DNA from 2 places in the Achromobacter sp. 2789STDY5608615 genome. Region 1 is predicted to be linked to the other one. Evidence: predicted binding sites of a transcription regulator. Region 1 holds the regulator's gene; the other holds the start of a gene.

Evidence for each region. The regulator LexA, encoded in region 1, represses DNA repair genes until DNA is damaged. The targets are predictions, from matches to a motif close to ACTGTATNNNNATACAGT.
Region 2: the regulator LexA is predicted to act here: its motif matches at 3,917-3,934, upstream of AOZ49_RS00080 (PA0069 family radical SAM protein).

Annotation. Positions count from the first base shown of each region.
Region 1 covers NZ_CYTY01000040.1:25,841-37,793, reverse strand. Annotated here, with positions in the region: gene tig (trigger factor) at 1-118, shown strand, start outside; gene clpP (ATP-dependent Clp endopeptidase proteolytic subunit ClpP) at 123-776, shown strand; gene clpX (ATP-dependent Clp protease ATP-binding subunit ClpX) at 872-2,170, shown strand; gene lon (endopeptidase La) at 2,421-4,871, shown strand; gene lexA (transcriptional repressor LexA) at 4,988-5,638, opposite strand; gene AOZ49_RS25790 (amino acid aminotransferase) at 5,794-6,993, opposite strand; gene uvrB (excinuclease ABC subunit UvrB) at 7,071-9,197, shown strand; gene AOZ49_RS25780 (low molecular weight protein-tyrosine-phosphatase) at 9,446-9,937, shown strand; gene iscR (Fe-S cluster assembly transcriptional regulator IscR) at 10,128-10,670, shown strand; gene AOZ49_RS25770 (IscS subfamily cysteine desulfurase) at 10,689-11,900, shown strand; gene iscU (Fe-S cluster assembly scaffold IscU) at 11,934-11,953, shown strand, end outside.
Region 2 covers NZ_CYTY01000001.1:10,568-22,520, reverse strand. Annotated here, with positions in the region: gene AOZ49_RS00100 (CoA pyrophosphatase) at 1-337, opposite strand, end outside; gene rplS (50S ribosomal protein L19) at 461-841, opposite strand; gene AOZ49_RS00090 (DMT family transporter) at 1,076-1,948, shown strand; gene AOZ49_RS00085 (hypothetical protein) at 2,035-2,496, opposite strand; gene AOZ49_RS00080 (PA0069 family radical SAM protein) at 2,569-3,909, opposite strand; gene AOZ49_RS00075 (sulfate adenylyltransferase subunit 1) at 4,122-5,420, opposite strand; gene cysD (sulfate adenylyltransferase subunit CysD) at 5,464-6,372, opposite strand; gene AOZ49_RS00065 (phosphoadenylyl-sulfate reductase) at 6,413-7,162, opposite strand; partial or broken gene AOZ49_RS00060 (sulfate/molybdate ABC transporter ATP-binding protein) at 7,159-8,224, opposite strand; gene cysW (sulfate ABC transporter permease subunit CysW) at 8,250-9,149, opposite strand; gene cysT (sulfate ABC transporter permease subunit CysT) at 9,146-10,036, opposite strand; gene AOZ49_RS00045 (sulfate ABC transporter substrate-binding protein) at 10,061-11,089, opposite strand; gene AOZ49_RS00040 (peroxiredoxin) at 11,315-11,953, opposite strand, start outside.

The DNA of each region.
Region 1 (11,953 bases):
GCGTCGTGCTGAAATCGAGGCTATCGTGCTCGAAGACAACGTCGTCGCGCACGTTCTGGAAAAGGCCAAGGTCACCGACGAAAAGGTGCCTTTCGATCAGTTGATGGGGATGGCGTAACACTATGCAGAGATTCACCGATTTCTATGCGGCAATGAATGGCGGGTCGTCGGTGACCCCCACCGGCCTGGGCTACATTCCCATGGTGATCGAGCAGTCGGGGCGCGGCGAACGCGCCTACGACATCTATTCGCGTCTGCTCCGCGAGCGGCTCATTTTCCTGGTGGGTCCGGTCAACGACGCGACGGCCAACCTGGTCGTGGCGCAGTTGCTGTTCCTGGAATCGGAGAATCCTGACAAGGACATTTCCCTGTACATCAACTCGCCTGGCGGGTCGGTGTACGCGGGCATGGCCATCTACGACACCATGCAGTTCATCAAGCCGGACGTGTCGACCCTGTGCACCGGCCTGGCGGCCAGCATGGGCGCCTTCCTGCTGGCGGCCGGCAAGAAGGGCAAGCGCTTCACCTTGCCCAACTCGCGCATCATGATCCACCAGCCCTCGGGCGGCGCCCAGGGCCAGGCCTCCGACATCCAGATCCAGGCTCGCGAGATCCTGGACCTGCGCGAGCGTCTCAATCGCATCCTGGCCGACAACACCGGCCAGTCGATCGAGCGCATCGCCCTGGACACGGAACGTGACAACTTCATGTCCGCCGAAGATGCGGTATCGTATGGACTGGTCGACAAGGTGATGACCTCCCGTTCGGAAGGCTGACTTCCCGGTTGAGTCCCACCCGCTGTTGCCATGTTTGAGTAAGCGCCGGGCCCTTCACCCGGTCCGGCGCTTCTTTACCTGAGATACGAATACATATGCCAGAAAAAAAGGGATCGGCAGACGCTAAAGTGCTGCATTGCTCGTTTTGCAATAAAAGCCAGCACGAAGTCCGCAAGCTGATCGCGGGTCCGTCCGTATTCATCTGCGATGAATGCATCGACCTGTGCAACGACATCATCCGCGAGGAAGCGCAGGCGACCGCGCGCGCGGCGATTCGTTCCGAGCTGCCCACTCCGGCTGAAATCAAGACGTTCCTCGACCAGTACGTGATCGGGCAGAGCTCGCCCAAGCGCATGCTGGCGGTGGCCGTCTACAACCACTACAAGCGCATCCGCCACGGCGAGATCAAGGGCGACGAAGTCGAGCTGTCCAAGAGCAACATCATGCTGATCGGCCCCACCGGGTCGGGCAAGACGCTGCTGGCGCAGACCCTCGCGCGCATGCTGAATGTGCCGTTCGTCATGGCCGACGCCACCACGCTGACCGAAGCCGGTTACGTCGGTGAAGACGTCGAGAACATCATTCAGAAGTTGCTGCAGAACTGCAACTACGAAGTCGAGAAGGCGCAGCGCGCCATCATCTACATCGATGAAATCGACAAGATTTCCCGCAAGTCCGACAACCCGTCCATCACCCGCGACGTGTCGGGCGAGGGCGTGCAGCAGGCCCTGCTCAAGCTGATCGAAGGCACGGTGGCCTCGGTGCCGCCGCAGGGCGGGCGCAAGCACCCCAACCAGGACTTCGTCCAGGTCGACACGACCAACATCCTGTTCATCGTCGGCGGCGCCTTCGACGGGCTGGAAAAGGTCATCCGCGACCGCACCGAAAAGTCCGGCATCGGCTTCTCGGCCGCCGTGCGCGCCAAGTCCGAGCGCGGCGTGGGCGAGCTGTTCTCCGAGGTCGAGCCCGAAGACCTGATCAAGTTCGGCCTGATCCCCGAACTGGTCGGCCGCCTGCCGGTGGTCGCCACGCTGGACGAGCTCGACGAGGCTGCCCTGGTGCAGATCCTCACCGAGCCCAAGAACGCCCTGCTCAAGCAATTCCAGAAGCTGTTCGCCATGGAAGGCGCCGAGCTGGACGTGCGCCCCGCGGCGCTCAAGGCCATCGCCCGCAAGGCGCTCAAGCGCAAGACCGGCGCCCGCGGCCTGCGTTCCATCATCGAGCAGGCCCTGCTCGACACCATGTATGACCTGCCGTCGCAAGGCAACGTCAAGCGCGTGGTGCTCGACGAAGGCGCGATCGAAGGCGAGGGCAAGCCCTTGCTGATCTACGCCGACGAAGAGGGGACGGCCGAAAAGCCCGAGCGCGGAGAAGTCCGCGATGCCGCGGCCTGACGGATGTTTCAAAAAAACCCGTTTCCGTAACGGGTTTTTTTGTCTCCGGCGCCTGATTGAACGCACACTGCCAGGGTGTGTCCAATAAAACGGGATACCGGCCGCCGATTTTTTTGCCGTTTTGTTTATCCGGCCGCCGGGACCTTGAATTTTCGGCTATTGTTCCCATAACAGACGTAACCGACGGGGCTGTCCGGGTATACCCGGTCATCCTGTCCCCGATACGCCGAGTCATACCGAGGAACCTCCTATGTCTGCCAGCCAGACCCTGCCTTCCGACCCGATCGACCTTCCCCTGCTGCCGCTGCGCGACGTCGTGGTGTTCCCGCACATGGTCATCCCGCTGTTCGTCGGCCGTCCGCGCTCCATCCGCGCGCTCGAGGTTGCGATGGAAGCGGGCAAGAGCATCATGCTTGTGGCCCAAAAATCCGCCGGCAAGGATGATCCCACTCCCGAAGACGTCTACGAGATCGGCTGCGTTGCCGGCATCCTGCAGATGCTCAAGCTGCCCGACGGCACCGTCAAGGTGCTGGTCGAAGGCACCCAGCGCGCCCGCATCAACAGCATCGAGGACGCCGATTCGCACTTCACTTGCCAGGTCACCCCGATCGAGCCGGACGCCGTCCAGGGCTCCGAGACCGAGGCCCTGCGCCGCGCGATCGTCGCCCAGTTCGAGCAATACGTAAAACTCAACAAGAAGATCCCCCCGGAGATCCTGACCTCGCTCGCCGGTATCGATGACGCCGGCCGCCTGGCCGACACGATCGCCGCGCATCTTCCGCTGAAACTCGAGCAGAAGCAGAAGATGCTCGAGATCGTCGGCACCTCCGAGCGCCTCGAAGGCCTGCTCACGCAGCTGGAAACCGAAATCGACATCCTCCAGGTCGAGAAGCGGATCCGCGGCCGCGTGAAGAAGCAGATGGAAAAGAGCCAGCGCGACTACTACCTGAATGAGCAGGTCAAGGCCATTCAGAAAGAGTTGGGCGAAGGCGAAGAGGGCGCCGACATCGAGGAGCTCGAAAAGAAGATCATCGCCGCGCACATGCCCAAGGAGGCACGCAAGAAGGCCGATGCCGAGCTCAAGAAGCTCAAGCTCATGTCGCCCATGTCGGCCGAAGCCACCGTGGTGCGCAACTACATCGATACGCTCATCAACCTCCCCTGGAGGAAGAAGAGCAAGATCAACAACTCCATCTCCAACGCCGAGACCGTGCTCGACAACGACCACTACGGCCTGGAGAAGGTGAAGGAACGCATCCTCGAATATCTCGCCGTGCAGCAGCGCGTCGACAAGGTCAAGGCGCCGATCCTGTGCCTGGTCGGTCCTCCTGGGGTCGGCAAGACCTCGCTGGGCCAGTCCATCGCCAAGGCCACGAACCGCAAGTTCGTGCGCATGGCCCTGGGCGGCGTGCGCGACGAAGCCGAGATCCGCGGCCACCGCCGTACGTACATCGGCTCGATGCCCGGCAAGATCGTCCAGAACATGTCGAAGGTCGGCGTGCGCAATCCCCTGTTCCTGCTCGATGAAATCGACAAGCTGGGCATGGATTTCCGCGGCGATCCCTCGTCGGCGCTGCTCGAAGTGCTGGACCCGGAACAGAACCACACGTTCCAGGACCACTACATCGAAGTCGACTTCGACCTGTCGGACGTCATGTTCGTGGCCACCAGCAACACGCTGAACATTCCGCCGGCCCTGCTGGACCGCATGGAAGTGATCCGCCTGTCCGGCTACACCGAGGAAGAAAAGATCCACATCGCCCGCGACCATCTGCTGCCCAAGCTGATGAAGAACAACGGCGTCAAGGATACCGAGCTGACCGTCGATGACAGCGCGCTGCGAGACATCGTGCGCTACTACACCCGCGAAGCCGGCGTGCGTGCGCTCGAACGCGAGGTGGGCAAGATCTGCCGCAAGGTGATCAAGCAGTTGCTGACCCAGAGCGATCGCGCCAAGGCCGAAGGCAAGACCTTCGAACTCAAGCCGGTCAACGTCACGGGCGACAACCTCAGCGATTACCTCGGCGTGCGCCGCTACACCTTCGGCATGGCCGAAAAGGAAAACCAGATCGGTCAGGTGACCGGCCTGGCCTGGACGGAAGTCGGTGGCGACCTGCTCGCGATCGAAGTGGCGGACATGCCCGGCAAGGGCGTGATCCAACGCACCGGCTCGCTCGGCGACGTGATGAAGGAATCGGTCGAGGCGGCCCGCACGGTGGTGCGCTCGCGGGCGCGTCGCCTGGGCTTTGCCGACAGCGTGTTCGAGAAGCACGACATGCACGTGCACGTGCCGGAAGGCGCGACGCCCAAGGACGGCCCGTCCGCCGGTATCGCGATCACCACGGCCATGGTGTCGGCCCTGTCGCGCATCCCGGTGCGCGCCGACGTCGCCATGACCGGCGAGATCACGCTGCGTGGCGAAGTCCTGCCGATCGGTGGCCTGAAGGAAAAGCTGCTGGCCGCCCACCGCGGTGGCATCAAGACGGTCTTGATCCCGGAAGAAAACGTCAAGGACTTGGCGGAGATCCCGGACAACGTCAAGAACCATCTCGAGATCGTGCCGGTCCGCTGGATCGACAAGGTGCTGGAACTGGCCCTGGAACGCCTGCCGGAGCCGCTGGCTGAAGACGAAGCGGTCAAGGAACCGCTGGTCGCCAAGCCGGCCGAACCGGGCTCGACGGATCCCGTGCTCAAGCACTGATGCCTGGCCCGAGGCGCCCCTTTGCACAAGGGGCGCCCGCAAAAAGAAACCCCGCGCAAGCGGGGTTTCTTTTTTGGCGCGGCGATCGAGCCGGCGCCGGATCGGTAGCAGGGAATTCAGTGCAGCGTGTGCGGCCGGATCAGCCCGACCGCGATGCCTTCCAGCGCGAATTCCTGGTCGGCCTCGACCACGATGACATTGAAATCGGGGTTCTCGGGCAGCAGTTCGATGCGGCCGTTCTGGCGCTGCAGGCGCTTGACGGTGACGTCGTCACCCAGCCGCGCCACCACGATCTGGCCGTTGCGGGCCTCGGACACCTTCTTGACGGCCAGCAGGTCGCCTTCGAGGATGCCGGCGTCGCGCATGCTCATGCCGCGCACCTTGAGCAGGTAGTCGGGGGCCTGCGCGAACAGGCTGGTATCGACGCCGATCTCGCGTTCGACGTGCTCGGCCGCCAGGATCGGGCTGCCGGCGGCCACGCGGCCCACCAGCGGCAGCAGCAGCTGCGCCAGGCCGGGCAGGGGCAGCGGCGCCTGGGTCTGGGCGGGCGAGGCGTCCTTCAGGCGGATGCCGCGCGAAGCGCCGGCCGTGAGCTCGATGGCGCCCTTGCGGGCCAGCGCCTTCAGATGGTCTTCGGCCGCATTGGGCGAGCGGAATCCGAGGGCCTGGGCGATCTCGGCGCGGGTGGGCGGAAAGCCGGTGCGCGCGACGGTCTGCCGGATGAGGTCCAGGATTTGCTGTTGACGATCAGTGAGTTTGCTGGCCATGGCGATGATCCGTTGGTGAGTCGGACTGTACATATATACAGCGGCATTCTGGGGGACATAACGCAAAAATGCAAGCGTTGATCGGCCCGGTAATGTGACAGGCAATGAAAACGGGACCCGAAGGTCCCGTTTGAGGGTGTTGCTGGCGGTGTGTCTTACAGCACCGCGGCGATGCCCTTGGCCACCTGGTCGATGTTGCCGCTGTTGAGCGCGGCGACGCAGATGCGACCGCTGGAGACGGCGTAGACGCCGTGCTCTTCGCGCAGGCGATCCACCTGGGCCGAGGTCAGGCCCGAGTAGGAGAACATGCCGCGCTGCTCCAGCACGAAGCTGAAGTCCTGCTTGCCGCCGTGTTCCTTGATCTTCTCGACCAGCTGCTTGCGCATCAGGCGGATGCGGTCGCGCATGGCGCCGAGTTCCTCTTCCCACATGGCGAACAGCTCGGGCGAGTTCAGCACGGTGGAGACGATCGTGCCGCCATGGGTGGGCGGGTTGGAGTAGTTGGTGCGGATGACGCGCTTGAGCTGGCTCAGCACGCGGGCGGCTTCGTCCTTGCTGCCGGCCACGACCGTCAGGGCGCCGACGCGCTCGCCGTACAGCGAGAACGACTTCGAGAACGACGAGCTGATGAACATCGTCAGGTCGAGGTCGGCGAACAGGCGCACGACCGCGGCGTCTTCGCGCAGGCCTTCGCCGAAGCCCTGGTAGGCGATGTCCAGGAACGGCACCAGCTTGTTTTCCTTGACGACCGCGGCGATCTGCTTCCATTGGTCGAAGGTGGGGTCGACGCCGGTCGGGTTGTGGCAGCAGGCGTGCAGCACGACCACGGTGTTGGCCGGAGCGGCCTTCAGGGCGGCCAGCATGCCGTCGAAGTTCAGGCCGCGGGTGGCGGCGTCGTAGTAGGCGTAGGTGCCGACTTCGAAGCCGGCGCGTTCGAACAGCGCGCGGTGGTTTTCCCAGCTGGGATCGCTGATCAGGACCTTGGAGGTCGGCAGCAGCTGGCGCAGGAAGTCGGCGCCGATCTTGAGCGCGCCGGTGCCGCCCAGGGCCTGGGTGGTCAGGACGCGGCCGGCGGCGGCCAGCGGGGAATCCTTGCCGATCAGCAGGGCTTGCGCGCCCTGGTTGTAGCCGGCGATGCCTTCGATCGGCAGGTAGCCGCGGGCGGCGGCGGCCTCGATGCGGGCGATTTCCGCCTTGCGCACGGCGCCCAGCAGGGGAATGCGACCCTGGTCGTCGTAGTACACGCCCACGCCCAGATTGACTTTACCGGGGCGGGTGTCCGCGTTGTATTGTTCGTTCAGACCAAGAATGGGGTCGCGCGGCGCGAGTTCGACGGAATCGAAAAGGGTGCTCATGGGACTCTGCTGAGGGTGAGTGGACGCAGTCGGAAGTGCTGTGGATAATGGGGGGTTTACCCTGGGAACAGTCTAGCATGCCTAAGAGCGCAATAGACCCGAGCGCGGCGGGTGCCGCAGCCATTGGCGCCGTCACCGACGGGGCGGCCGATACGGCCCCTGGCGCTGCCGCGGCGGCCCCAGGCCCGGGGTTCATCGATTACCCCGACAGCCCGTTTCACCTGTACCAACCGTATCCGCCCGCCGGCGACCAGCCGGGCGCAATAGAGGGACTGATCCAGGGCGTGCAGGACGGCCTGATGTACCAGACCCTGCTGGGCGTGACCGGTTCGGGCAAGACCTACACCATGGCCAACGTCATCGCCCAGTTGGGGCGGCCGGCGCTGGTGCTGGCGCCCAACAAGACGCTGGCGGCGCAGCTGTACGCGGAAATGCGCGAGTTCTTCCCCAAGAACGCGGTGGAGTACTTCGTCTCGTACTACGACTACTACCAGCCCGAGGCCTACGTGCCGACGCGCGACCTGTTCATCGAAAAGGACTCGTCGATCAACGAGCACATCGAGCAGATGCGCCTGTCGGCCACCAAGAGCCTGCTGGAACGTCGCGACACCATCATCGTCGGCACGGTGTCGTGTATCTACGGTATCGGCAACCCCGGCGACTACCACGCGATGGTGCTGATCCTGCGCGCCGGCGACCAGATCTCGCGGCGTGAGATCCTGGCGCGGCTGGTGGCCATGCAGTACACCCGCAACGACGCCGAATTCACGCGCGGCGTGTTCCGCGTGCGCGGCGAGACCATCGACATCTTCCCGGCGGAAAGCGCCGAACTGGCGCTGCGCCTGACGCTGTTCGACGACGAGATCGAAAGCCTCGAGCTGTTCGACCCGCTGACCGGCCGCATCCGCCAGAAGCTGCCGCGCTTCACGGTCTATCCCGGTTCGCACTATGTGACGCCGCGCGACACCGTGCTGCGCGCCATCGAGACCATCAAGGAGGAGCTGCGCGAACGCACCAAGCGCTTCGTCGACGACGGCCATCTGGTCGAGGCCCAGCGCCTGGAGCAGCGCACCCGCTTCGACCTGGAAATGCTGCAGGAACTGGGCTTCTGCAAGGGCATCGAGAACTACTCGCGCCATCTGTCGGGCGCCGCGCCCGGCGAGCCGCCGCCCACGCTGATCGACTACCTGCCGGGCGACGCGCTGATGTTCATCGACGAGAGCCACGTCACCATCGGCCAGCTCAGCGCCATGTACCGGGGCGACCGCTCGCGCAAGGAAACCCTGGTGCAGTATGGCTTCCGCCTGCCGTCGGCGCTGGACAACCGGCCGCTCAAGCTCGAGGAGTTCGAGGCCCGCATGCGCCAGTGCGTGTTCGTGTCGGCCACGCCCGCGGCCTATGAAAAGGAACACGCCGACAACGTGGTCGAGCAGGTGGTGCGGCCCACCGGCCTGGTCGATCCGATCGTCGAGGTGCTGCCGGCCCGCACCCAGGTCGATGATCTGCTGGGGCAGATCAAGGTCCGCACGGGGCAGGGCGACCGCGTGCTGGTCACCACCCTGACCAAGCGCATGGCCGAGGACCTGACCGACTTCCTGACCGAGCACGGCGTGCGGGTGCGCTATCTGCACTCCGATATCGACACCGTCGAACGCGTGGAAATCATCCGCGACCTGCGCCTGGGCACGTTCGACGTGCTGGTGGGCATCAACCTGCTGCGCGAGGGCCTGGATATTCCGGAAGTGTCGCTGGTGGCCATCCTGGATGCCGACAAGGAAGGCTTCCTGCGTTCCGAGCGCAGCCTGATCCAGACGATCGGGCGCGCCGCGCGCAACCTGAACGGCCACGCCATCCTGTACGCCGACCGCATCACCGATTCGATGCAGCGCGCCATGGAGGAAACCAGCCGTCGCCGCGCCAAGCAGCTGCAGTTCAACGCCGACCATGGCATCACCGCCCGTGGCGTGCATAAGGCGGTGCGCGAACTGATCGACGGCATCGTCGCGCCGGTGCAGCACGACGCGCTCGAAGCCGCGGTGCCGGCCGAATTGCTCAAGGACGAGAAGGCCCTGGCGCGCGAAATCAAGCGCCTGGAAAAGCTGATGATGGACCATGCCCGCAACCTCGAGTTCGAGCAGGCCGCCGCCGCCCGCGACGCCCTGACGGCGTTGAAGCAGCGGGTGCTGCTGGACGGCGCGGTATGAACGCAATCCGTATCTAAACGTATCTTTTCGCTGACAACATGCTGAATATTGGAAGAAGTCATCATGTTGTCAGCGGATGTCCGAAATTTGCGCGAATGACGCATCCGCAGCCTTCCGGGGCGTCTCAGATATAGATGTTAACTATATGATTTATTGGCGTTATTTTCGGGTCCGGGCTGGCTTGTAACGGATGGCGAAACCACAAAAAAAGCTTGCCTTATCTCGGGTTTTCCCGCACACTTACTCCCATGATGACCAAGGTACTTTTCGTTTGCATGGGCAATATCTGTCGCTCGCCGAGCGCAGAGGGCGTGTTTCGCCATTTGGTGAACGACGCGGGTTTGGGCGATGTGGTTCGCATCGACTCCGCGGGCACGCACGCGTTTCACATCGGCGAGGCGCCTGATGCCCGGGCGCAGGCCGCAGCGCGCAAGCGCGGCTACGAGATCACGCACTGTGAGGCCCGCCAGGTCACCGCGGAAGACTTCCGCGACTTCGACCTCATCCTCGCCATGGATTGGGACAATCTGTCCGCCATGCGGCAACAGTGCCCCAAGGCGTACCAGCACAAGCTGATGCTGCTGATGCGCTTCGCCAATGAGTTCGAAGAGGCTACCGTGCCCGATCCGTACTACGGCGGTGCCGACGGCTTCGGCAAGGTGCTGGACTACCTCGAAGACGCCTGTCAGGGCGTGCTCGAACTGGTCCGCAAGCGCGCTACCCAATACCAGGCGGCTTGATCCCCTGTGCGCCGGGGCGCCCTGCGGGGCGCCTGGCCGATTGGCAGTGAAAAGAACCGCGCGACAGCGCGGTTTTTTCTAGCCGGGAGCCATACCAAATTACTCGGGAATTTGCTATACTTGAGCCAATTACTCGGGTATTGACCGCCGGATTCGCCGGCGGCCATTGCCGAATCACAGGGAATTCACCATGCGGCTAACTACCAAAGGGCGTTTCGCCGTGACTGCCATGATCGATCTGGCTATGCGGCAGCATAGCGGCCCGGTCACTCTTGCGGCCATCAGCCAGCGTCAGAATATTTCGCTTTCCTATCTGGAACAGCTGTTCGGGAAACTGCGCCGCCACGAACTCGTGGACAGCGTGCGCGGCCCCGGCGGCGGTTACTCGCTCGCCCGCCTGGCGCGCAACGTGACCGTGGCCGACATCATCTTCGCCGTCGACGAACCGCTGGACGCGACCAGCTGCGGCGGCAAGCGGGACTGTACGAGCGGCAACGACGGCAAGCCTGGCAAGTGCATGACGCATGAACTCTGGGCCACGTTGAATCGCAAGATGGTCGATTACCTGGATTCGGTGTCGCTGCAAGATCTGGTCGATCAGCAGCGCGTGCGCCAATTGCAGGAAGCCAACAATCAAGCGCAGGCCTGCGCGGTGCGCGTGAATCGGGTGGGAGGCACCAATAACGCCGCCAATGCCCCGACCACCACCGTCGCGGCCAATGCCACCGTATAAGCAGTAGGAGTTGTAGATATGACCACCCGCCCGATTTACCTGGACTACTCGGCCACGACCCCGGTCGACCCGCGCGTCGTCGAAAAGATGGTGCCCTGGCTGTACGAAAGCTTTGGCAACCCCGCTTCGCGCAGCCACTCGTTCGGCTGGGAAGCCGAAGACGCCGTCGAACGTGCCCGCGAGGAAGTCGCCAAGCTGGTGAACGCCGATCCGCGCGAAATCGTCTGGACCTCCGGCGCCACCGAGTCGGACAACCTGGCCATCAAGGGCGCCGCCAACTTCTACGCCGAGCGCGGCAAGCACATCATCACCATCAAGACCGAGCACAAGGCCGTGCTCGACACCTGTCGTGAACTCGAGCGCCAGGGCTTTGAAGTGACCTACCTGGACGTCAAGGACAACGGCCTGATCGATCTGGACGTCTTCAAGGCGGCGCTGCGGCCCGACACCGTGCTGGTGTCGGTGATGATGGTGAACAACGAAATCGGCGTCATCCAGGACATCGAAGCCCTGGGCGAGATCTGCCGCGAGAAGGGCATCATCTTCCACGTCGACGCCGCGCAAGCCACCGGCAAGGTCGAGATCGACCTGCAGAAGCTGAAGGTCGACCTGATGGCGTTCTCGGCCCACAAGACCTACGGCCCCAAGGGCATCGGCGCGCTGTACGTGCGCCGCAAGCCGCGTGTGCGCATCGAAGCGCAGATGCACGGCGGCGGCCACGAGCGCGGTTTCCGCTCGGGCACGCTGGCCACGCACCAGATCGTCGGCATGGGCGAGGCCTTCCGCCTGGCCCGTGAAGAAATGGGCACCGAAAACGAGCGCATCCGCATGCTGCGTGATCGCCTCTGGGCTGGCCTGTCGCAGATCGAAGAGGTCTACCTCAACGGCGACATGGACCACCGCGTGCCGCACAACCTGAACGTCAGCTTCAACTATGTCGAAGGCGAGTCCCTGATCATGGCGATCAAGGAACTGGCCGTGTCCAGCGGTTCGGCCTGCACCTCGGCCAGCCTGGAACCTTCCTACGTGCTGCGCGCTCTGGGCCGCAACGACGAGCTGGCGCACAGCTCGATCCGCTTCACGCTGGGCCGCTTCACCACCGAGCAGGAAGTCGACTACACCATCGAACTGCTCAAGAGCCGTGTCGGCAAGCTGCGCGATATGTCGCCGCTGTGGGAAATGGCCAAGGAAGGCATCGATCTGAATACCGTGCAGTGGGCCGCGCACTAAGCGCCCGCGCCAAAGAATACGTGGAGAACTAACATGTCTTACAGCACCAAAGT
Region 2 (11,953 bases), on a different contig from region 1:
CGGGAAAGCTGATCTGGCCGGCGTGATCGTGCAGATGCGCCGCGCGCTGGGTCAGCATGATGTGCACGCCGTTCTCGCGCGTCACCAGCGGAATCAGCACGGCCGCCGGCACCGGCGTGCCTTCGCGGCCCGGATAGCGCAGGTCGTTGTCGCGTGACAGCTCGAGCGTCCAGGTAGACGGCTGGCTGAGCGTGCCGCGCAGCTGGTCGGGCGTCAGCAGGCCGGACGGCACCGCCGGCAGGGAATCGTTGGCGACGACCCAGGGTTGCGACGCCGGATCGAATCCGGGACGCGCCAGTGGCCGTCGTGGCCGAGCGGAAGACGAGGAATCAGACATTCGGCTTTTCAAAAAGAAAAAGGCACCCTCGCAGGTGCCTTTTTAACCCGGAAACCCGTGCCGAACGAAAACGCTGGATGGCGTGTGCGTCCGACACTGGTAGGGCCGTGTGCCGATAAGCGATCAAGCCGCCGAGGCTTGCTTGCTGACCAGCTTTTCCTTGATACGCGCCGACTTGCCCGAGCGGTTGCGCAGGTAGTACAGCTTGGCGCGGCGCACGTCGCCGCGGCGCTTGACTTCGATGCCGGCGATTTGCGGCGAGTACAGCTGGAACGTACGTTCCACGGCTTCACCCGACGAAATCTTGCGCACGGTGAACGCGGAGTTCAGGCCGCGGTTGCGCTTGGCGATCACGACGCCTTCGAAAGCCTGCACGCGCTTGCGGGTGCCTTCGACGACGTTCACGCTCACGATGACGGTGTCACCAGGAGCAAATTCAGGCTTGGCTTGGCCGCCGGTCAGGCGGGCAATCTCTTCCTGTTCCAGGATAGCGATAAGGTTCATTGAGAACTCCTAGATCATCATGCCTTTGCGGACTAAAAAAGCTTTGCCGTTCGATGTTGTTCACGCCCGCCAAAAAGGCCAGGCCATGTACCGCAAGCAGAGGATGAGATTTGGCAAACCAATGATTCTACACCAAAAATTGGCCGACGCCTCAGGTAACATGGCGCCCTGCCCGCGGGTTTGCGGTACCCTAGCGGTTTCTGTAACAAACACGTCATAAGACGCTGTTCCCTCATGTCGTATTCGTCCCTGTTATTGGTCGTCCTGGCGGCGATGGCCCACGCAACGTGGAATCTGCTAGCCAAGCGCGCGGCCATGGTGGGCGCTCCCTTCGTCTTCGCCTACGGGCTGTGCGCCTCGGTGCTGTATGCGCCGTGGGTCGTGTGGGTGCTGCTGCATGACGGCATGACCTGGACCTGGCCCGTGGTCGGGGCGATCCTGACCTCCAGCCTGTTGCATCTGGGCTACAGCCTGTGCCTGCAGCGCGGCTATCAGGTCGCGGACCTGTCGGTGGTGTATCCGATCGCCCGCGGCACGGGCCCCCTGCTCTCGACCACCGGCGCCTTCCTGCTGCTGCGCGAACCGGCCACCACCACCGGCATCGCCGGCATGCTGTGCGTCGTGATCGGGGTGCTGCTGATCGCCACCCAGGGACGGCTGTCGATTTTCCGCAACGCCCAGGCCTGGGTGGGCGTGCGCTGGGGCATGGTGATCGGCCTGTTCATCGCCGCCTACACCGTGGTGGACGCCTATGGCGTCAAGGTGCTGCTGATCAGCCCGGTGCTGTTCGACTGGTTCACCTGTGTCACCCGCACCGCCATGATGACCCCGCACATGGTGAAGCGCCGCGCCCAGGCTTGGGAACTGATGCGAGGCCACTGGCACCTGGCGCTGGCGGTGGGCCTGCTGTCGCCGCTGGGCTACATCCTGGTGCTGTATGCCCTGCGCAACGGCGCGCCGCTGAGCCTGGTGGCCCCGGCGCGGGAAATGTCGATGATGCTGGGCACCTTGGCCGGCATGTTCCTGCTGCGCGAGAAAGTCGGCCCCGGCCGCCTGGCGGGCTGCCTGTCGATCCTGGCGGGCGTGGTGCTGCTGGGCTCGACCTGACGCCGCGCCGGCATCGTGCGCGGGCCGGCGCCGCCTTCAATCTGGATATCGTGCCGAGGGTGTTGACCCCGGGCACTACCGTCGCCTCAGAAGCCGCCGGCCACGCCGAGCCACATGAGGGCGGGAATCATCGCGCCCCACGCCAGCACCAGCACCACGTCCAGCACCATGCTTTTGACGCTGACCTGATCCGACACCGGTTCGACCGTGGCGTTGCCCAGGCTGCGCTCGCGCGGCGCCTGGACGACGTTGCCGACCGGTGCGGCATCAGCCGCGGCCGGCGGAAACGGCCACCTGCCGGGCAGCGTACCCGCCCGCTTGCGCGGCTCGACTTGCGCAGGCGTCGCCACCCCGCCGGCGATGGGCGCGGCGAGATCGATGGACGCGGCGCCATCCGCATGGCCGCCCGCCGGCGCGGCCGACCAGGGCATGGCCAGCCCCGTGAAACGGGCATAGACGGCGCGGGCGCGTTGCGCCGCGCGACGCAACGGCGTCAGGGAAACGGCGGCGAGATCATCCGGCAGGACGGAAAGCTGAGCGGTGTTCATGAGGAACTCCTAGTAACGCGGTCAAGAACCACGGCAACGCGCCGCGGCGGCAACCCACGGCCGGGCCGTGGGTCAATCGAACAACGACAATTGCCCGGCAACCATGGCGCGCAATTGGCGCGCGCCGCGCCCATAGGCGCCGGCGACCGGCAAGGCACTGGGAAAAGGGCCCCCTGAAGACGCTTTCGCGCCAGCCGGGGATGGGGAAACGGGGGCGCCGGCTGCGGCCGGCGGGAACAAGGCGGCGGAACCGCCGGCGGACGCCGGCGGCTGGAAGCGGTCGCAATCGAGCGCCAGCCGGTGGCGGTTCAGACCGAGCTTGCGGGTGGCCACGGCGAAGCGCTGGCGCAGCAGGTCGGCCCAGATGCCGGTGCCGCGCATGCGCGAACCGAAGTTGGGATCGTTGCGGCGGCCGTTGCGCAGGTCTTCGATGCGATGGAGCACGCGTTGGGCGCGATCCGGGAAGTGGGCGTTGAGCCAGTCCTCGAACAGGGTTTTGACTTCCCAGGGCAGGCGGATGACGGTGTAGCTGGCGTAGTGCGCGCCGGCCGCCTTGGACTCCTGCAGGATGTGCTCCATGGCGTCATCGTTGATGAACGGGATCACGGGCGCCACCAGCACGCCGACCGGCACGCCGGCGGCGGTCAGGTTGCGCACGGCTTCCAGGCGGCGCCAGGGGGCGGCCGCGCGCGGCTCGAGCGTGCGGGCCATGTCGGCGTCCAGCGTGGTGATGCTCATGTAGACCACCACCAGCTTGTGCTCGGCCAGCGCGGCCAGCAGATCGAGGTCGCGGGCCACCAGGGCGTTCTTGGTGACGATGGTGACCGGGTGGCGGGTTTCGAGCATCAGCTCGAGCATGCCGCGCGTCAGGCGCCAGTCGCGCTCGATGGGCTGGTAGGCGTCGGTGGCCGAGCCGATGTTGATGGGCGACGGCTTGTAGCCGGGGCGGCTGATCTCCGCCCGCAGCGCCTCGACCGCGTTGGCCTTGGCCACCAGCCGGGTCTCGAAATCGAGGCCGGGGGAATAGCCCAGGTAGGAGTGGGTCGGGCGGGCGTAGCAATAGACGCAGCCGTGCTCGCAGCCTCGGTAGGGATTGACGGCCACGTCGAAGGGGATGTCGGGCGAATCGTTGCGCGACAGGATCTTGCGGGCCTCTTCGGCCGTGACGATGGTCTTGGGGGCGGCGGGCGCCCGGCGGACGTCGGGCAGGATGGGGATGACGGAAGTATTGGGGACAGCATCGACGAAATCAGCCGGGAGGCCCGAAGCGGACCAGCCATCGTCGACCTGCACGCGGTCATCTTTCTGGAAGCGATGCCGAACATTAGTAACCGCACCCCGACCGCGCAAGGCGGCGGGGGCGGCAGCCGGGGACCCAGAACCGGCGGGAAAAGAATGATCGGTGCGTGCCATGAAAACTACTGTACAAAAACACAGTGGTTTTGACAAGCACCAAAAGCCTTTTCGTAAGACAGCCCCACTTTACCGCAAGACGAAGACGGCGTCCGGACAATTCGATTTCATCTTGCGATATCGCCCGGAAACCCGCGCCAGCATTGGATTTGGAATAAAAACAACACCCAAAAACCGGTACGGGGCGGACCCTTCCCGCCCCGACTTGCGGTTTACCGAAGCATGCCCGCCGCCGCGGTCTGATGCGTGGCTTCGTCGATCAGGATGAAGGCGCCGGTGGCGGGCACATCGGCGTATCGATCGACCGCCAGCGACTCGCGCGTGGTGAACGCGACGCGGCCGATGTCGTTCATGCGCAGCGTGCCTTCGGTGTTCTCCACTTCCTGCAGTTCGTGGATGTCGCGATGCGATAGCACCGCGCGGATCTTCGCCGACGTCAGTCGCGTGCCATGCTTGAGCAAATACTTGCGCGCGGGGTTGAGCGCCTGCGCATCGAGCCAGCAGAGCTCCGCTTCGAACTCGCGCGCGACCTGCGCCGGCGCGGCCGCGTGCACGATCACGTCGCCGCGCGACACGTCGACGTCGCGGTCCAGCACCAGCGTGACCGAGTCGCCCGCCACCGCTTCATCGAGCGCGCGATCGAACAGCCGCACTTCCTGCACGCGCGCCGTCACGCCCGACGGCTGCACCACGATCTCATCGCCGGGGCGCAGCACGCCGCTGGCGATGCGGCCGGCGTAGCCGCGGAAATCGTCCTTGCGGCTGCCGTCGTGGCGCGCCACCCATTGCACCGGAAAGCGCAGCGGCCCCGCGCCGCCGTCACCAGCCAGCTCCAGCGATTCCAGCAGCGTCAGCAGCGGCTGGCCGGCATACCACGGCGTCTTGTCCGACCGCGTCACCACGTTGTCGCCGTTCAGCGCCGACAAAGGCAGCGCGTCGAAGTGCGCGATGCCGAGCTTGTCCGCCAGATCGGCGTAGGCGTCGCGGATGCGCTCGAACACGGCCGGGTCCCAGTCCACCAGGTCCATCTTGTTGACGGCCACCACAATGTGGCGGATGCCCAGCAGGCGGGCGATGGTGCTGTGGCGCTTGGTCTGCGGCAGCAGCTTGCCGTCGGCCGCGCGAGTGGCGTCGATCAGGATCACGGCGACGTCGGCGGTGGAGGCGCCGGTGACCATGTTGCGGGTGTACTGCTCGTGGCCGGGCGCGTCGGCGATGATGAACTTGCGCGCCGGGGTCGAGAAGTAACGGTAGGCCACGTCGATGGTGATGCCCTGCTCGCGCTCGGCCTCCAGGCCGTCCGTCAGCAGGGAGAAGTCGATGCCGCCCTCGGCCACGCGCTTGTACTTGGCGCGCGAGATGGCGTCGAGCTGGTCGGCGAACACGCCCTTGCTGTCATACAGCAGGCGGCCGATCAGCGTCGACTTGCCGTCGTCGACCGAGCCCGCGGTGATCAGGCGCAGCACGCCCGTGCCGGCGCCGGAAAGAAAAGAATCGTTTACTGCGTTCATATGCGTCCCCTGTCGGCCGGCCTGGCGCCGGCCAATCGTGCGATCAGAAATAGCCTTCCTTCTTGCGGCGCTCCATCGAGGCCTCGGAAGTCTGGTCGTCCATGCGCGTGGCGCCGCGCTCGGTGATGTCGGTCACCGCGGTCTCGGCGATGATGGCGGCCGTGTCGGCGGCATCCGAGGCCACCGGGCAGGTGCAGGAAATGTCGCCCACGGTGCGAAAGCGCACCGACAGGCGCTCGACCGTGTCGCCGTCCTGCGGCGGCGTCAGGCGCGTGACCGGCACCAGCAGGCCCTTGCGCCGCACCACTTCGCGCTCGTGACTGAAGTAGATCGACGGCAGCGCCAGCTGCTCGCGCTGGATGTACTGCCAGACGTCCAGCTCGGTCCAGTTGGAAATCGGAAACACCCGCATGTTCTCGCCGCGATGCACCTTGGTGTTGAACAGGTTCCACAGCTCGGGGCGCTGGGCCTTGGGATCCCACTGGCCGAACTCGTCGCGGAACGAGAAGATGCGTTCCTTGGCGCGCGCCTTTTCCTCGTCGCGGCGGGCGCCGCCGATGCAGGCGTCGAAGCCGAATTCCTCGATCGACTCCAGCAGCGTCACGGCCTGCGCCGCGTTGCGCGAGTCGGTCTCGCGCCGCAGCACCACGCTGCCGCGCTTGATCGAGTCCTCGACGCTGCGCACGATCAGGGTCTCGCCCAGCTCGGCCGCGCGGGCATCGCGGAACGCGATGACCTCGTCGAAATTGTGGCCGGTGTCGATGTGCATCAGCGGGAACGGAAAGCGCCCCGGACGAAAGGCCTTTTCGGCCAGGCGCAGCAGCACCACCGAATCCTTGCCGCCCGAGAACAGCAGCACGGGCTTCTCGCTCTCGGCCGCCACTTCGCGCATGATGAAAATGGCTTCCGATTCCAGCCAGTCCAGGTGGCTGCGTTGAATCACTGCGGACATAGGTATTCCCCTAAAACGAATTCTTGATACGTGACGGGCGTCAGGCGCGCGTGGTTTCCGCGACGATGCCAATGACCCGGTTGCCGGCATGCAGGCCGCATTCCTTGGAGTCCGACGACTCCCACCACCAGCGTCCGGCCCGCAGGTCTTCGCCCAGACGGATGGCGCGGGTACAGGGCTCGCAGCCGATGGACGGATAGCCCTGGTCGTGCAGCGGGTTGTAGGGAATGCCGAGCGCGCGGATCACGCCCCAGACTTCCGCCTCGCTCCACTCGGCCAGCGGGTTGAACTTGTAGAGACCGAAGGTCGGGTCGTGCTCTTCCAGGTGCAGCTCGCCGCGCGTGGTCGACTGCGCGCGCCGCTGGCCGGTGATCCAGGCGCCGCGTCCGGCCAGCGCGCGCTTGAGCGGCTCGACCTTGCGGATCTGGCAACAGGCCTTGCGCAGCTCGACGCTTTCGTAGAAGGCGTAGGCGCCATGTTCGGCCACGTGGCGTTCGACCGCGCCGGCCTCGGGCCGGTACACGGTGACCTCGCGCCCGTAACGCGCGCGCACCGCGTCCAGCACGCCCAGCGTTTCGGCGTGCAGCCGGCCGGTGTCGAGCGTGAACACTTCCAGGTCCAGGTCGGTGCCGTAGATGGCGTGCGTCAGCACCATGTCCTCGGCCGCCAGGGACGAGGCCAGCGCGGCGTCGGGATAGCGCTGGCTCGCGTCCGCCAGGCGCGCCACCAGCTCGCGCCAGCGCGCCGCGAGGGCCGGCTCCAGGCTGGCGGCGAGATCGGCGGCCGTCATGATTGCACCGCGAAGACACGCGCCCGGCGCGGGCGGGCCAGCAGGATGTCGCCATCGCGCAGCGCCAGTTCGCGATAGAGGTGCTCGGGCACCTCGGCCTCGATGACGGCGTCGGAATCCTGGCTGGCCAGTTCCAGATACGCGCTGGGGCCGGCCAGGTAGGCATGCGACAGGCGCACCGGGATGCCGGCGCCGCCAACGTGATAGCGTTCGATATCGAATTCGTGCGGCCGCACGTAGGCGGTGGCGCGTTGCGACTCGGCCTGCGCCAGTTCGGGCGCCGGCAACGACAGCCCGGCGCCTTCCCAGACGCCGCGGGTGGCCACCCCCCTGCAACTGGTTGACGTCTCCGAGGAAGCCGTAGACGAACGGCGTGGCCGGCCCTTCCCAGACCTCGCGCGGCGTGCCGACCTGTTCGATCTTGCCGGCGTTCATCAGTACCACGCGGTCGGCCACTTCCAGCGCCTCTTCCTGGTCGTGGGTGACGAACACGCTGGCCACGTTCAGCTCGTCGTGCAGACGGCGCAGCCAGCGCCGCAGTTCCTTGCGCACCTTGGCGTCGAGCGCGCCGAACGGCTCGTCCAGCAGCAGCACGCGCGGCTCCACCGCCAGCGCGCGCGCCAGGGCGATGCGCTGGCGCTGGCCGCCCGACAGCTGCGCCGGATAGCGATCCGCCAGCCAGTCCAGCTGCACCAGGCCCAGCAGATCATGCACCTTGCGCCGGATCTGGTCCTCGGACGGCCGCTGCGAACGGTGCTTGACGCGCAGCCCGAAGGCGACGTTCTCGAACACCGTCATGTGCTTGAACAGCGCGTAGTGCTGGAACACGAACCCGACCTGGCGCTGGCGCACGTCGACCGCGGTGGCGTCCTCGCCGGCGAACAGCACGCTGCCCGTGTCGGCCGACTCCAACCCCGCGATGATGCGCAGCAGCGTGGTCTTGCCACAGCCCGACGGCCCCAGCAGCGCCACCAGCTCGCCGGTCTCGATGTGCAGCGATACGTCGTTGAGCGCGCGGAACTGGCCGAAGCGCTTGGATAGATTGCGAACCTCGATACTCATGCTTGTCTCCGTCTGGCCGGCCGCGTCAGGCGACGGCCGGCTTGATGGCCGTCGCGGGGCCGGGATACTCGACCGGCAGTTCCGCCGCCTTCAGGTAGCGCGCGTTGCGCCACTCGACCACGTTCTTGGCCACCAGCGTCACCAATGCCAGCAGCGCCAGCAGCGAAGCCACCGCGAACGCCGCCGAATACTGGTATTCGTTGTAGAGAATCTCCACATGCAGCGTCATGGTGTTGGTCAGGCCGCGGATCTGGCCAGACACCACCGAGACCGCGCCGAACTCGCCCATGGCGCGCGCATTGCAGAGAATGGCGCCGTACAGCAGGCCCCATTTGATGTTGGGCAGCGTCACCCGCCAGAAGATCTGCCAGCCGCTCGCGCCCAGCGTCAGCGCGGCCTGCTCTTCCTCGCTGCCCTGCGCCTGCATCAGCGGGATCAGCTCGCGCGCCACGAACGGAAAGGTCACGAACAGCGAGGCCAGGATGATGCCGGGCACGGCGTAGACGATCTTGAAGTCATGGTCCTGCAGCCAGCCGCCGAACCAGCCCTGGGTGCCGAACAGCAGCACGAACACCAGGCCGGCCACCACCGGCGACACCGAGAACGGCAGGTCGATCAGCGTGATCAGGAACTGCTTGCCGCGGAACTGGAACTTGGTGATGGCCCAGGCCGCGGCCACGCCAAACACCAGGTTCACCGGCAGCGCGATCGCCGCCACCAGCAGCGTCAGCCGGATCGCGGCCAGCGCGTCCGGCTCGACGATCGCCTCCAGATAGAGCGCCCAGCCCTTGCGGAAAGCCTCGAAGAACACCGCGGCCAGCGGCACCAGCAGGAACAGCGCCAGAAAGCCCAGCGCCAGGAACAGCAGGATGCCGCGCACCCAGCGCGACTCGGTCAGGTGGGCGGGACGGTCAGCAACGCTCATGACGATCTCCCGAGGCCGCGACGGGCCTGCCAGCCCTGCAGCAGATTGATGATGAGGAGCAGCACGAACGACAGCACCAGCATCACCGTGGCGATGGCGGCGGCGCCGGCGTAGTCGAACTGCTCCAGCTTGGCGATGATGAGCAGCGGCGTGATTTCCGACACCATCGGCATGTTGCCGGCGATGAACACCACCGAACCGTACTCGCCCACGGCGCGCGCGAAAGCCAGCGCGAAGCCGGTCATCAGCGCCGGCAGGATGGTCGGCAGCAGCACGCGGCGGATGGTCTGCCAGCGGTCCGCGCCGAGGCTGGCCGCGGCCTCCTCGATCTCGCGCTCGACGTCTTCCAGCACCGGCTGCACCGTGCGCACCACGAACGGCACGCCGATGAAGATCAGCGCGATCACGATGCCCAGCGGCGTGAACGCCACCTTCAGGCCGAACCAGTTGGCCAGCGGCGCGCCCAGCCAGCCCTTTTCGGCGTACAGCGCGGTCAGCGCGATGCCGGCCACGGCGGTGGGCAGCGCGAACGGCAGGTCCACCAGCGCATCCAGGATCTTCTTGCCGGGAAAGCGGTAGCGCACCAGCACCCAGGCCACGATGGTGCCGAACACCAGGTTCACCAGCGCCGCCAGCAACGAGGCGCCGAAGGTGAGTTGATAGGACGCCAGCACCCGTGGCGCCGTCACCGCGTCCCAGAAGCCCTGCCAGCCCAGCGATGCGCTCTTGATCGGCAGCGCCGCCAGGGGAATCAACACGAGCACGCTCAGGTACAGCACCGCGTAGCCCATGGAAATGCCGAAACCGGGCAGCACGCCCGGGCTGTTGCGCCGAACGGCAAAAGGCGCCTGCGCGCCCTTTGCCGTCGGAATCGAGGCTGAAGTCATGGCCGTCGTCCGCTGGTTGTCCGCTTACTTCTTCTGCGGCTGGTAGATCTGGTCGAAGGTACCGCCGTCGCTGAAGTGGTCCTTCTGCGCCTTGCGCCAGCCGCCGAAGATCTTGTCGTCGATGGTCACCAGCTTGACCTTGGGGAACTTGCTTTCGTACTTGGCGGCCACGGTCTTGTCGATCGGCCGGTAGTAGTTCTTGGCGATGATCTCCTGGGCGGCCGGGGTGTAGAGGAATTCCAGGTAGGCCTGGGCCGCGGCGCGGGTGCCCTTCTTGTCGACGATCTTGTCGACGATGGCCACCGGCGGTTCGGCCAGGATCGACAGCGACGGCACCACGATGTCGAACTTGTCCGGACCCAGTTCCTCCAGCGCCAGGAAGGCTTCGTTTTCCCAGGCCAGCAGCACGTCGCCCACGCCGCGCTCGACGAAGGTGGTGGTGGCGCCGCGGGCGCCGGTATCGAGCACCGGCACGTGCTTGAGCAGCTCGCCGACGTAGGCGCGCGCCTTGTCTTCGCTGCCGCCGTTCTTCTCCAGCGCGTAGGCCCAGGCGGCCAGGTAGTTCCAGCGGGCGCCGCCCGAGGTCTTGGGGTTGGGCGTGATCACCTGCACGCCGTCCTTGACCAGGTCATCCCAGTCCTTGATGTGCTTGGGGTTGCCCTTGCGCACCAGGAACACGATGGTCGAGGTGTAGGGCGAGCTGTTCTGCGGCAGGCGCGCCTGCCAGTTCTCCGGCAAGAGACCGCGGTCGGCGATGGCGTCGATGTCATAGGCCAGCGCCAGCGTCACCACGTCGGCTTCCAGGCCGTCGATGACCGAGCGCGCCTGGCGGCCGGAGCCGCCGTGCGACTGACGGATGGTCAGGTCGACGCCGGCCTTTTCCTTGTATTGCTTGATGAAGGCGTCATCGATGGCGCGATACAGCTCGCGCGTCGGGTCGTACGATACGTTCAACAGGGTCTGCTTCTGCTGCGCCTGCGCCGGCGCGATCGCGGCGAGAGACATCGTCACTGCGGCCAAGGCGGCCAACCATCCGGCTTTCCTGAAAGACATTCCTTGCTCCCTTCCCGTGTTTGGCAATGTGGAAGCAAGTGTGCAGGCGGCCTGTTCTGAACGGAACGAATCATTCTTTGATTGCTCATCGCTCCCAGGCATATAGCGCGGCCGTCGCCCCCTGTGAAAAAGCCGCGCATTCCCAGGGAATACGCGGCTTTGCGGGCGTTTTGCAAGCGCCATCCGGCAAGGCGGCGCGGGCCGCCTTGCGCACGGATTTCTTATTTACTTATTCGGTTGAGGCGTAATGCGCAGATAGGGACGCACCGCCTTGTAGCCCTTCGGGAACTTCTGCTTGATGACCGCCTCGTCCTGCAGCGACGGCACGATGATGACATCGTCGCCGTCTTCCCAGTTGACCGGCGTGGCCACGCTGTGGCTGTCGGTCAGCTGCAGCGAATCGATGACGCGCAGGATCTCGTTGAAGTTGCGGCCGGTGCTGGCCGGATACGTGATGATCAGGCGCACCTTCTTGTTCGGGTCGATGATGAAGACCGAGCGCACCGTCAGCGTGGCGTTGGCGTTCGGGTGGATCATGTCGTACAGCTCGGACACCTTGCGGTCCTTGTCGGCCAGGATCGGGAAATTGACCTTGGTCGACTGGGTGTCGTTGATGTCCTCGATCCACTTGGTGTGCGAGTCGGTGCCGTCCACCGACAGCGCCAGCACCTTCACGTTGCGCTTGGCGAATTCGTCGGCCAGCTTGGCGGTGTAGCCCAGCTCGGTGGTGCAGACAGGGGTGAAATCGGCAGGATGCGAGAACAGCACTCCCCAGCTATTGCCCAGATACTCGTGGAAACGGATCGGGCCGGCCGAGGATTCCTGTTCGAAATCGGGCGCGGTGTCGCCCAGGCGTAGATGACT